DNA from 4 places in the Agarivorans sp. 2_MG-2023 genome. Region 2 is predicted to be linked to each of the others. Evidence: predicted binding sites of a transcription regulator. Region 2 holds the regulator's gene; each other region holds the start of a gene.
The links. The regulator LexA, encoded in region 2, represses DNA repair genes until DNA is damaged. The targets are predictions, from matches to a motif close to TACTGTATNNNNATACAGTA.

Region 1: imuA (translesion DNA synthesis-associated protein ImuA) is a predicted target of LexA. The motif match lies at 1,515-1,534, and genes of this name have one in related genera.
Region 3: Q4549_RS02105 (YebG family protein) is a predicted target of LexA. The motif match lies at 1,202-1,221, and genes of this name have one in related genera.
Region 4: Q4549_RS16740 (SOS response-associated peptidase family protein) is a predicted target of LexA. The motif match lies at 1,281-1,300, and genes of this name have one in related genera.

The regions. Positions count from the first base shown of each region.
Region 1 covers NZ_JAUORQ010000001.1:339,242-342,354, forward strand. Annotated here, with positions in the region: gene Q4549_RS01485 (DNA polymerase Y family protein) at 1-811, opposite strand, end outside; gene imuA (translesion DNA synthesis-associated protein ImuA) at 838-1,464, opposite strand; gene fbp (class 1 fructose-bisphosphatase) at 1,686-2,702, shown strand; gene Q4549_RS01500 (DUF1853 family protein) at 2,705-3,113, opposite strand, start outside.
Region 2 covers NZ_JAUORQ010000014.1:42,585-45,697, reverse strand. Annotated here, with positions in the region: gene plsB (glycerol-3-phosphate 1-O-acyltransferase PlsB) at 1-51, opposite strand, end outside; gene Q4549_RS18455 (PEP-CTERM sorting domain-containing protein) at 296-985, shown strand; gene Q4549_RS18450 (GNAT family N-acetyltransferase) at 1,017-1,499, opposite strand; gene lexA (transcriptional repressor LexA) at 1,616-2,260, shown strand; gene coxB (cytochrome c oxidase subunit II) at 2,588-3,113, shown strand, end outside.
Region 3 covers NZ_JAUORQ010000001.1:485,689-488,801, forward strand. Annotated here, with positions in the region: gene Q4549_RS02095 (paraquat-inducible protein A) at 1-460, opposite strand, end outside; gene Q4549_RS02100 (paraquat-inducible protein A) at 501-1,067, opposite strand; gene Q4549_RS02105 (YebG family protein) at 1,235-1,495, shown strand; gene Q4549_RS02110 (GAF domain-containing protein) at 1,499-1,978, shown strand; gene proQ (RNA chaperone ProQ) at 2,060-2,689, shown strand; gene prc (carboxy terminal-processing peptidase) at 2,718-3,113, shown strand, end outside.
Region 4 covers NZ_JAUORQ010000011.1:140,282-143,394, forward strand. Annotated here, with positions in the region: gene dusA (tRNA dihydrouridine(20/20a) synthase DusA) at 1-12, shown strand, start outside; gene Q4549_RS16730 (super-infection exclusion protein B) at 129-767, shown strand; gene Q4549_RS16735 (methylglyoxal synthase) at 776-1,231, opposite strand; gene Q4549_RS16740 (SOS response-associated peptidase family protein) at 1,345-1,914, shown strand; gene Q4549_RS16745 (gamma-glutamylcyclotransferase family protein) at 1,963-2,550, shown strand; gene pykF (pyruvate kinase PykF) at 2,608-3,113, opposite strand, start outside.

The DNA of each region.
Region 1 (3,113 bases), on a different contig from region 2:
GTAAGGTGTTACTGCATAGCTGACGCTGCCTTAACCACTGCTGTAAATGCTGGCAGGCTTGCTTGAGGGGAAAGCTTAAACCTTGGATAGTGTGAGTTTCACTTAATAAGGGGAAGCGCTGTTGATAGCAGGCCTTTGCTTGAATAAAAGTAAGCGGCGTATTTTGCAAACCCAGGGCTTGGTCTAGAGCACCTAAGCTCTCTTCACCAAGGCGTTTACGCAATTCGGGACGGGGCAGGTTGCTAAGCTGTTTGATGGTATATAAACCCATTGCCTGCAAGCTAGTGACTTGGGCACTAGGAAGATCGCTATAACTTAAAGCTAGGTCGGGCAAATGTTTGGTACCTGTTTCAGGGTGCTTTATATCTTGCGAGCGCACTAACCAACGCGCGGCTATGGCTGTTTCTGCGTAAGCGATCCGAAAACTAACTTGCTGGCGCTGATAATGCTCTGCTAGTTGTTTTAGGTGCTTTTCTGGTTGCTGGTAAATACTCAGCATGCCAGCCCCGCTGATGTATAAACCTTGCTCTTCATGTAAAGCAACTTGAGCGCAATACTGTAAAGCTTGTTGAGCCAAGCTGTCGAAATAGGCCTCGCACGATAAATCGGCTTGTTCGTACAAATGTAATTGTGGCGCTAGTTGGTAGGCTGTGTTCAGAGAGCTACCTAAATATACACCTAGCTGATAAGCGACTTGGTTAAGTTGGATGATCTGCTTGTTGTGATGAATCGCCAAGGCGTGCTCAGCGGGGTGCTCGCGCTGTAGTAAGTCCAGCGCGAGCTGAGGAAAATCAAGGTAAATCCAGTACATGTGTTGCTTGCATCATTAGCACTGGCTTAATTAAGTCGTGGCATGCTTTGCTCGTAGAGCGGCGCGCCACCACGGCGTTTTAGCAAGTGGTAGTTAATTTGGTTAGGCGCCTTACTAGGGTGTAGGGCTATTCGTACACTGGCGCTAGAGCTTTGCTGTTGTTGCTGTAGCGGTCTAAATAAATAACTTAGGCTGTCGCCTTGTTCTGCAGCCAGTTGTAAACGGCGACTGGCTTTTAAATCTAAGCCATCTACCCAACCTAATACCGCACTGCATGAGCCACTTTTTAGGGCTTGCTCAATGGTCCACGTTATATCGCTACATTGCTCTGGGCGAATAACAATCACTTTGCTTATGTCTACGCCATGTTGTTGTAGGGCAGGCGCGTTAGGCATAAATGGCGGTGCTACCCAAATGATCCAGCGAGATTGTTGACTCAATTTTGCCAGAGCAGGAAGCAGCAACTGTAATTCGCCAATACCGTGTTGCTGATAAAGCACCTCGGTAATACCGCCTTGTGGCCAGCCATGGTTAGGTAGCTGTTGGTCAAGCTGTTCAAAGCCACTTGAATGAACGTCAAGATGACTGTGTTGCCATTGGCTGCCTTGCCATACCTTGTTGCTTTGTAGCAGTTGTTCAATTTGTTGTGCCATTGTTCGCTCCATGCTCTAAGTCAATGTCGAAGTTTAACTGTGTTTTTATACAGTGTATGGATATACAGTATTACCTGTTCAAAGAATTTGCAAATATTTTTTTCAATTATATGTATGACAATTATCCCTCGGCGCTAGTAATTTTTCGTAAATACTTGCAAAATAACATTGAGGACTGAAAAGGTTTTCATTAGGAAGCGTGCTAATAAATAGGGATAAAAATGATAACTCTTGGTGAATACATAATAGAAAAACAACACCAGTTTCCCGATGCAACAGGGGAGCTAACCCAGCTGTTGGGGGCTATTCGTTTAGCTTCTAAAGTCGTTAACCGTGAAATCAACAAAGCCGGCCTGGTTGATATTATTGGTGCGACGGGCATTGAAAACGTTCAAGGAGAGGTACAACAAAAGCTAGATTTGTATGCGAACGAGAAATTTAAAGCGGCCTTAGAAGCCCGTGGTGAGGTATGTGGTGTAGCCTCTGAAGAAGAAGATGAGTTTGTGAGTTTTGATAGCTCGCGCTCCATAGACAGTAAATACGTCGTATTGATGGATCCTTTAGATGGTTCGTCGAATATTGATGTAAATGTATCAGTAGGCACCATTTTTTCTATCTATAAGCGTATCAGTCCCTGTGGTACGCCTGCAGTATTAGAAGATTTTTTACAGCCGGGTAACCAGCAAGTGGCAGCAGGTTATGTGGTATACGGCTCCTCAACCATGTTGGTATATACCACGGGTCATGGGGTTCACGGTTTTACTTGCGACCCATCGCTAGGGGTGTTTTATTTATCTCACGAGAATATGTCCATTCCAGAAGATGGTGTGATTTATTCAATTAACGAAGGTAACTATCTTAAGTTTCCTACGGGCGTGAAAAAATACCTTAAGTACTGCCAAGAAATAGAACCGGACACTAAGCGCCCATATACCTCGCGTTACATTGGCTCGTTGGTCTCTGATTTTCACCGTAATTTATTAAAAGGCGGGATTTATATATATCCTTCTACGGCTTCGGCACCAGAGGGTAAGTTACGCTTATTATATGAATGTAACCCAATGGCCTTTTTGATTGAGCAGGCAGGTGGTAAAGCGAGCGATGGCTTTGATCGGATTATGGACATTGTTCCTAGCGAGCTTCATCAGCGTATTCCGTTTTTCTGCGGCAGTACCCAGATGGTAGAAACCGTAGAAGGCATGATGCGCGAATATTCCTCTGAAGAGCGAAAGCGCTAAATTTACCGGCTATGTAGCTTAGCATTTGCCCTAACGAGCCAATCGTTAGGGCAAATGAATACTCGTTTGGCGGGTTGTTGGCCATTTTTAGGTAGGTACAACTGTATTGGTCCTTTACTGAGGTCTAAGGCTTTTTCACAATCGCTGAGATGATAAGCCGCTGGATTTAACCATTGCTGCTTAGTTAAACGCTTCCACTGGCTTTGCTGCATGTGTTGCCAGTGCTGAAGGTCATACCAATGAAGATCTTGTGGTTGAGTGTGCTTAGGATCAGCAAGTTTAAATAAATAACCCGGTAATAAAATTCGCTGTTTAAATGTGTAATTGGGGTAGGGGCTGCGCAGTTTTTGAATCTGCGGATGACGGCCAAGCGGTAGCTGCTTTAGTAATAGTTTACTGAGCTTATTGTTG
Region 2 (3,113 bases):
GCCAATGATAGAGCGCAATATGGCCAATATTGGAGAGGGTAAATGTAACATCTCAAAGAGCTTATAGTGGTGAATGAATACAGGGCATAGAGTAGCAGACTTATCAAAATTTGGCTTTGATTTGATGCAAAATCTGCGTAAACAGTGGCTTGGAATATACTGCTGCTCCAAGCGAGAAAACTTACTCAAAGTAAGCTAGTTTTGCTGTGAATCTTTGCCTAATTAGAATTGGCTGCTATCGTTAAAATTGGTCACTCATGGTTTAGATTAGGCTTACCCGGCTAAGGAACCCATCATGAAATTGTTTACACGTGCGGCTATTTTTGGCATTTCACTACTTACCACTCCCTTTGTTCATGCCGCTTTTATTACTACTCAAGAAGCTGCTCTTGATAGCATTTATTCTCAAGCGACTTTTGGCCAAAACATCATTGATATCCGCATTGGTACCGCCACCGAATTGGTCTTTCCCGAGCTATTGGATATCACTACCCGCGCGGAGGTGAGCCAACTTTTTAGTCAGCATGTTGGCCCCTCTAATGTGGTCAATTTTTATTTTATCGACACAATTAGCGCCTGCGGCTCGCAAATCAATCGAGGGATAGTGGGTTGTGGGGAGTATTTTGGAAACGATTTTGTGGTTGAATCTAGTTACGCCGCCGGCAGTTTAGGCGGAGAGTTGCTTGCTCACGAGTTAGGCCACAATTTAGGCCTACCGCATTTGTCTGGCGCTTACCTAATGAATCCAAGTCTCAACAATCGCACATTGATTACCGAGCCAGAAGTTGAGCGCATCTTCCGTAGTCCTCTCGTTCAAAATGATAACGATTATTTCTGGATAGACATTAACCCTGTGCTGATTGTTGCAGAGGCGACAAGAGTAAGTGAGCCAGCTTCGGTATTTTTATTTGCGGGGATGCTGGGAATGCTAGTTTGGCGTAAGCGAGAAAGGCGAACCCTAAGTTCGATTGGTTTTAGTCGATAATACTGCTCTTTGTTGCAGTACCATTTTGCGCTCAAAGTTGCTTTAGCATCCAAACATCGCAGCCATTATGGGCTGTACCTTGTAAAGGTGCAGATAAGTGTTCAAAACCGAGGCCTTCGTAGAGTTTAATTGCTGCCGACATATTACTAAGCGTATCTAGGTAACAGCGAGAAAATCCCTGCTCTAAGGCAAATGCTAAACAGGCTAACGAGAGCTTTTTACCGAGACCTAGGCCTCTACCTTCTTCCAGTAAAAATAGCTTTTTTAGCTCACTGGTATCTTCACTATCGGCAAAAGGCGCAGCGCCACAGCCGCCAACGACCTTGCCATCTAACAAAGCGACCACATATCTACTACGATTTTGCAGTGTATAGTGCTGACTCATATTATCGACTTCAGCATCTGAGGGGCCAAAGCCTTCACCTACCGCGCCATATTCTTGGCCAACCTGTTTTATTATTCGCTGTAGATCTTGGTCATATTGGGCTGATATTTCGACTATCTCAATGGCCATTATTGCCTCCTATCACTTTGAATCAACAGTAACAAAATCAGAATTAATATAAAACCTTGCGTCAAAATGTATGCTGTATATACTAACAGTGTGCTGTATAAACTTACAGGTAGACTATGAAGCCCTTAACGCCCCGCCAAACAGAAGTGTTTGAACTTATTCGCCGCCATATTAACGATACTGGTATGCCTCCAACGCGTGCCGAAATTGCTAAAGAGCTAGGATTCCGCTCGGCTAATGCAGCAGAAGAACACCTTAGAGCTTTAGCTAAAAAAGGTGCGATTGAAATGATTCCTGGTGCGTCGCGAGGGATCCGTATTAGCGAAGCATACTTGCCGGCTAGTGCAAATGAAGCCACTGTAGAGCCTGAACCAGGCTTGCCGTTAATCGGTCAAGTTGCTGCAGGTGAGCCTATTTTGGCGCAGGAGCACGTTGAATCTCATTATGCCGTAGATGCTAACTTATTTAATCCGCATGCCGATTATTTACTGCGAGTACAGGGCATGAGCATGAAAGATATCGGCATTATGGATGGTGATCTATTAGCCGTGCATAAAACTACCCAGGTACACAATGGACAGGTGGTTGTGGCTCGTTTAGATGAAGATGTTACGGTTAAACGTTTTGAGCGTGACGGTAAGATGGTGTACTTACACCCTGAAAATGAAGAGTTATCAACCATTGAAGTTGATCTTGAATATCAGAACATCGAAATAGAAGGTTTAGCGGTAGGTATTATTCGCACTGCTGATTGGATGTAAGCCTTATTCAACAATAAGTTCCCTATTTTGAAGCCCAAATCACTCTGATTTGGGCTTTTGTCGTTAACATCACATCTTTTGTCTTTATCCATAAAAATCTCAACAATGTATTTACATTTCTTTAACTTAGGGGTTAATTTATAAACAGTAGGTTGTATTTAGCTGTAATAGCCTATGCTTTTGGGGTGGGGATTTTCCCTTTATTCGCAGCTACTTTCCTAGCATGGAAAGTTGTTGTCGTTGGCTACTGCAAAGGAGAGCGCTGTGGGCCGATGGATTCAGCTATTAGTGCTGACATTTTTTTCGCCGCATTTGTTTGCGCAAGAGATGTCTTTCAATTTACGTCCTGGTGTTACTGCCATCAGTGAGCAAGTTTATGGCTTGCACATGACAATTTTTTATATTTGTTGTGCCATTGGTGTCTTGGTATTTGGCGCTATGTTTTGGTCGATTTACCATCACCGTAAATCCAAAGGAGCGGTTCCTGCTCAATTCCACGAAAGCACTAAAGTGGAAATTATTTGGACCATCATTCCCTTTATTATTTTAATAGGTATGGCGATTCCAGCCACTAAAACCTTACTGGCAATGGAAGATCCTTCCGATGCCGACATTACTATTCAAGTGACGGGTTCCCAGTGGAAGTGGCACTACAAGTACTTTGACCAAGATTTAGAGTTTTACAGTGTAATGGCGTCTGATTGGGATGAAGTCAACGGCAAACTGGAAAAACGTAAAAACTATTTGCTTGAAGTTGACCACCCCTTGGTATTGCCGATCGGGAAAAAAGTCCGCTTCCTCATGACTTCAGAAGACGTTATTCACTCTTGGTGGGTGCCTGACTTTGCAGTTA
Region 3 (3,113 bases), on a different contig from region 2:
TAGCACCGGGCCCGGCTTCTACTCCGACTAAGTTGTTACGTTCAAAAACCGCTATCATAATTGACAGTACAAACAGATCAAGCATCGACCATTTGCCGATAATGTCAATTATCCTATAAATAACAATACGTTGTCGATTATCTAAATTCATCTTGAATTGCAAGCTGAGCATAATCACGATTAAGCCAACAAGTTTCATAACTGGAACAACAATACTGGCTACAAAAACGACGATGGCAATGCCTACCATGTCGTCTTTTATTAAACTAATTACACCAGACATTATTGTTTCGTATTGAGGCGCTCCGCGGGTACTTAGCACGGTAATAGGCATTAGATTAGCGGGGAAAAGGCCTACTGTAGCGGCAATAACAAATGCCCAACACTTTTGCAGGCTGTTTGGGGTTCTGGTATGCACTCGCATATGACAGCGTTGGCAATGAGTTTGCTCTTCGGACATAGAAAGTTTGCAGTGTCTACAGAGCTTTAAACCCATTTGCTTAGCGGATGTGTACATAGCGCTCCCAGTATTCTGCTGGTTCTATCCGTTGAATCAAACGAGTAGACAACAATAGCGTAATACATATACACCAGAGGCCATAACCTAAATCAATATCTGCATATTCAACCAGTTTCACTAGGGCGACTAAAAAGCTGACGATATAAACCTCTATCATGCTCCAGTGAATCAAATCATCTTGAAAATGCAACGCAGTGGCAAGACCTGGCGCTTTCCAGCCCTTGCTTAACGACAACGATGTGTAACAAATAAGGCTAAAAAGCAGTATTGGTGCAATGAAACTGGCGATAACGACAGCAAAACCTACTAGGTAATAGCCGTGCTCCAACAGCAATACTGTGCCACGAAGAATGTTAGCTGAGCTGGGTATTCCCAAGAATGTAAAGCTTAATAAAGGGTAAGTATTTGCAAGAGACACCATAATTAAGCAGGTAAGGGCGAGTGCAAATTGGCTAGAAAATCGGGCTCTGTTACCTCGCGCTAAGGTATGCTTACAGCGTGGGCAAATAAGAACTTTACCGGCTCTGCAATGGGCGTGCGTATCCACTAAAAGATCACAACTTGGGCAAATGGATAGCTTTGATAACTCAGAAGATTTCATAATCTACATATTAGCCAAGTCGAGCCAACTATGCTGTAAAAATTTGTCACTAGTAGTTTAAAAATGAATGATGCATACTATCCTGTATATAAAAACAGTAAACGGAGGCAGCGGTGGCTGTAATTATTAAATATGTCGTCGAACGGAACGGTGTAGAGAAAATGACTTTTAGCTCAAAGAAAGAAGCCGATAACTACGACAAAATGTTAGATGTTGCCGATCAACTTACATTGTTGATTAAGCACGCAGAGCCAAAACTTAACGAGCAACAAGCAGAAAACTTAGGTTTTTACCTTTCATCGCAGCGCAACGCTTTACAACAGGTGCTAAAGGGCCAAGAGTTTGAGCCATCGATGATAGAAGAAGAGGCTTAAAGCTTGGAACAGGTATCAACACGTTATATCACGCTTGGCAAACAGTTAGACGCTATTTTAGACAAAGACCTACCTTACATATCAAGCTTAGCAAATTTTTCTGCTTTATTGTGGCTAGAGCTAAGCGATATAAATTGGGTTGGTTGTTATTTAACAAACCAAAACAAAGACACATTATTTTTGGGCCCGTTCCAGGGTAAACCTGCTTGTACCTCTATTACTGTAGGTAAAGGTGTGTGTGGCGAGGCATTTGCTCAGCAAGAAACTCTAAGAGTGGCTGATGTTCATAGTTTTCCTGGCCACATCGCTTGTGATAGCGCGAGTGAGTCTGAAATTGTGGTGCCATTCCGTTTAAATGGACAACTCTTTGGGGTAATCGATATTGATAGTCCTAAGCTTTCCCGTTTTGGTGCCGATGACCAAATTGGTATCGAGCATTTAGTTAACGTGCTGGAAAATAACTTGGCGGATGTGCATTTTTAATGGCTTTTCAATATACGCTCACTATAATAGCCGAAATCAGCCCTGTCGCTGTACCAGAAGAGATGTTTAAGAAAGGTCATCATGGAACAAACTAATAAACTGAAAAATAGTAAAGAAGTCATTCAATATTTGGCAATGCAATTTCCTAACTGTTTCTCTACAGAAGGTGAAGCTAAGCCACTTAAAATTGGTATTTTTCAGGATTTAGCTGAACGTCTAAAAGAAGACGAGAAAGTTAGTAATACTGTACTTCGCTCGGCACTGCGCCAATACACTTCAAGCTGGCGCTACCTACATGGCGTTAAAGTGGGTTCTAAGCGAGTTGACTTAGACGGTGTTGAAGGTGCTGAAATTGAGCAAGAGCATGTAGAACACGCGCAAAAAACCTTGAAAGAAAGCAAAGATAAAGCTTTTGCTAACAAGAAAGCGCAGGCCGAAAAAGCCGACAAAAATAAATCTGGCGAACGTAAGGCTAAAGCTGAATTTAAACGTACTAGTAAACCGAAACAAAGTACCAATAAACCAGCGGTAGAGAAAAAGCCGATTGAAAAAATCGACAGTAAAGATTTAGTTGCTGGGAAGCAAGTACGTGTATTGGTTGGAAAAACACCAATGCCGGGCCAGATCTCAGAAGTAACAAAAGATGGCATTGCTGTTACACTTAAAAGCGGTATGTTAGTTAAAGTAAAAGCAGAACATATCGTCGCATAATCGTATTTAGTAGTGAGAATAGGTGCCTATGAAATATTTGAGCCGTCTGTGGCTATTTTTTTTAACGCTTAGTTACTCAACTCTGTTGTTGGCTCAAACGCCTACATTAGGACAAGACGCGCTACCCACATTAAGCCAGCAAAGCCAACATGCAACAGCGGCTAAAAGGATCAGCGCTTTATACTCCCGTTCACACTACCGCAGTGTTCCGTTCGATGATGAACTTTCCAGCGAAATGTTTGATAAGTTCGTACAACAGCTCGATTACAATCGCAGCTTGTTTCTTGAGGAAGACTTTCTTCGCTTCGAGCGCTACCGATTCAGTTTAGATCAAGACATACCAGCAGGGCGTTTAGAACCGCTTTACTCTATGTTTGATTTGTCCCTTAAACGTCGTTACCAGCAATTAGTCTATTCATTACAG
Region 4 (3,113 bases), on a different contig from region 2:
CAAGAAGCGTAAATACAACCTGCTTTATTGTTAAAAACTGGCCGCTTAATGCGGCCAGTTTGTTATCTGGCATAGCCCTTGCTTTCACTACCTGCGAAGAGTCAGCTTTTTGTCAGGAGAGTGAAACAATGGAATTTTTAAGTCGTTTAATTGCCCGTTGGGGGGTATTAGACATTTTAATGGCGTGGCTACTAATCGCTAGTGGTTTGCTGTTAATGATACCAAACCAATGGCTACCCGAAGCCAGCATAAATAGCCAACTGAGCTTAGTGCTTACCTTTAGTTGCGTAGTGGGTTTAGCCTATTTTATTAGCCGTGGCTTGCTGTTGTTAGTGACTAGCTTAAGTGGGGCAGTTCAACATCGCAAAGAGCTACAGCGTTTGTCGTCAATGGTTGCGTGTTTAGATCATTCTGAACGAGCGATCCTACGTGAGTTTATTATTGCTCGACGCAGTGTTTTAAGTTTGCCTCTCAACGAACCGGCAGTGGTTAACTTGTTGGAGAACGGGGTACTTAAACCGATTAATCAGCAGCATGTGCAAGAACAGCGTAGTAACGTTGACATGATGATTAACTTGGCAGCAAGACCATTATTAAGTTACAAAGCCCTGGGCTTGCCAGTGGGTAAATTGAACGAGGAACAGATTGAGCATTTAAAATCAATTCGCCCTCGCTTTTTACAGCCTGACTACAAAGCTAACCGTACTCACTCGGGGAAGTTATTTAGGATCCGAGCGGGTGAAGCAGAGAGCCAAACAGCCGCATAACGTGCTGCTTATTTTGTGCGTTGTTTCAGGTAACCTGCATAGTCAGGAACATCTACCGAAAACTCCTGATTGAAATGACGGCTGGCTAAGATAAAGTCAGCCGTTGCTTGGTTTGTTGCCATAGGAATGTTCCATACCGCAGCCAAGCGTAGCAAGGCTTTTACATCTGGGTCGTGAGGCACCGCATCTAATGGATCCCAGAAAAAGATCATTAAATCTATTTTCCCTTCTGCGATCATCGCTCCCAGTTGTTGGTCACCGCCCATCGGTCCACTTAATAGTGCTTCTACCTCAAAGCCCTGTTGTGATAATAAGGTGCCGGTAGTGCCAGTGCCAAATAACTGATGTTGTACTAATGCTTCTTGGTGGATCTTAGCCCATTTTATTAGCGCGCTCTTTTTATGATCATGAGCCACTAAGGCAATGCGTTTTCGCTCGTGCATTTTGCGAGTTGTTGTATCCATGCTACCTCTTAAATACTCTTAGATTGAAAGCCTTTACTGCAGATTATGTTACTGTTTGTATTTACTATTAGCTAGCGATAGCAGACAGAACATAAGGGTAGGGATCGCAAAACGTGTGCGGCAGTGTGATGATTGGTGGCGAATACGAAATACGACAAGTAATTGGCGTAGATTCGTTATTTTTAGATTTTGGTGAAACTAAGCAATATCGACCCAGCGAGTCTTTGCCTGCGATAACTTTTACGCAAGGAAAACTAACTTGTGAGCACTATCTCTGGGGAATTCAGCATCCTCAGACGAGTCAGTTAATCATTAACGCTCGGGCAGAAACCGCTGCAGATAAAGCTATGTTTAGCCAAGCTTGGTTAAGTCAGCGTTGTTTACTTCCCGTTAAAGCCTGGCATGAATGGCGCAATCACGAACGTTTCGAATTTCGTCTAGATCATAGCCACTTGCTGCTATTAGGCGCTTTATATATTCGCCAACACCAACATGAGCAAGCTCGGCTGGTAGTGCTAACTCAAAATGCGAGCAGTCAATTAACGCAATATCATCACCGTATGCCTTTATTGTTCGAGTTAGAAAGCGGATTAGCTTGGCTTGCTGGTCAAGCATCTCAATCTAAGCCTCAACAGTTTCATTATCATGTCTCTAGCAATAGCCCGCAGCTAGGTTTGTTTTAGTTTGTTCGCGATAAAGTCAGCGATACTATTTTTTACTCGGAGTGAGCGATGATTTACATTTTTGGTTATGGCAGTTTAATTGATACTGATTGCCGCCAGTGCACCTTTCCCGGAGAACATGCCTATGCGGCGCGCTTACACGGATATCAGCGTTATTGGAGCGGTTTAAAGAGTGCCGAAGACCGTTCTGCCGTAGTTATTACTCCAGATAGTAATGCTAGCGTAAACGGGGTACTGATTCCGTTTGACGAGACATTCTTGCCAGAATTAGATAAGCGAGAACAAGACTACGACCGTGTACTGCTTGATATTCAACAACTTGATTTGCTCGACGATTTGCCTGGTGAAGTTGTTAAGATTTATACCTATGTGGCAAAGGAGTATTGGCACCCACAAGCGAATAGCCCCATTTTACAAACCTACTTAGATGTATGTTTACGTGGGTGTTTAGCGGTAAATGAAGAATATGCACGAGAGTTTTTGCTGTCGACTAATTATTGGGTAAATCATTGGCAGGATGATCGCCATCAACCCCTTTATCCACGGGCGATTAACATGAGTGCTTTAGCCTTGGAGCAAATTGATTCAATCTTGAATGATATGGCTCATTTAGCTGAGCTAAAACCGAGTAAATAGCAGCCATAAAAAAGGCGCCTAAGGCGCCTTTTTTACTTCAATTCAGTAAACGTAAAATTACAGTACGTGTACAGAAGAAGTGTTAGTTGTACCAGAAGGTACTAAGGCACCAGATACCATCACAATGATGTCGCCTTTGTTAGCAAGACCAGATTCCATCGCTAGGTCTTTACCTAGAGCGTAGAATGCGTCAGTGCTTTCAATGCTATCAACAACATGTGGGTAAACACCTTTAGTCAAACAAAGTTGAGCAGATGTTTTAGTGTTAGTAGTAATCGCTAAAATGTTCGCTTTAGGGAAGTACTTACGAACAGACTTAGCTGATTTACCGCCTTCAGTAGCCACAACGATAAGAGGAGCACTTAGCTTCTCAGACGCTTCAACAGCACCTTTACATACCGCTTCAGTGATGCGTAGTTTACCGCTATCACGTGCTGGATCTAGGTTAGAAGGCATTACTGCGTCAGTACGCTCACAAATAGTTGCCATGATAGATACCGCTTCTACAGGGTATTTACCTTTAGCAGACTCACCAGAAAGCATTACTGCATCAGTACCGTCTA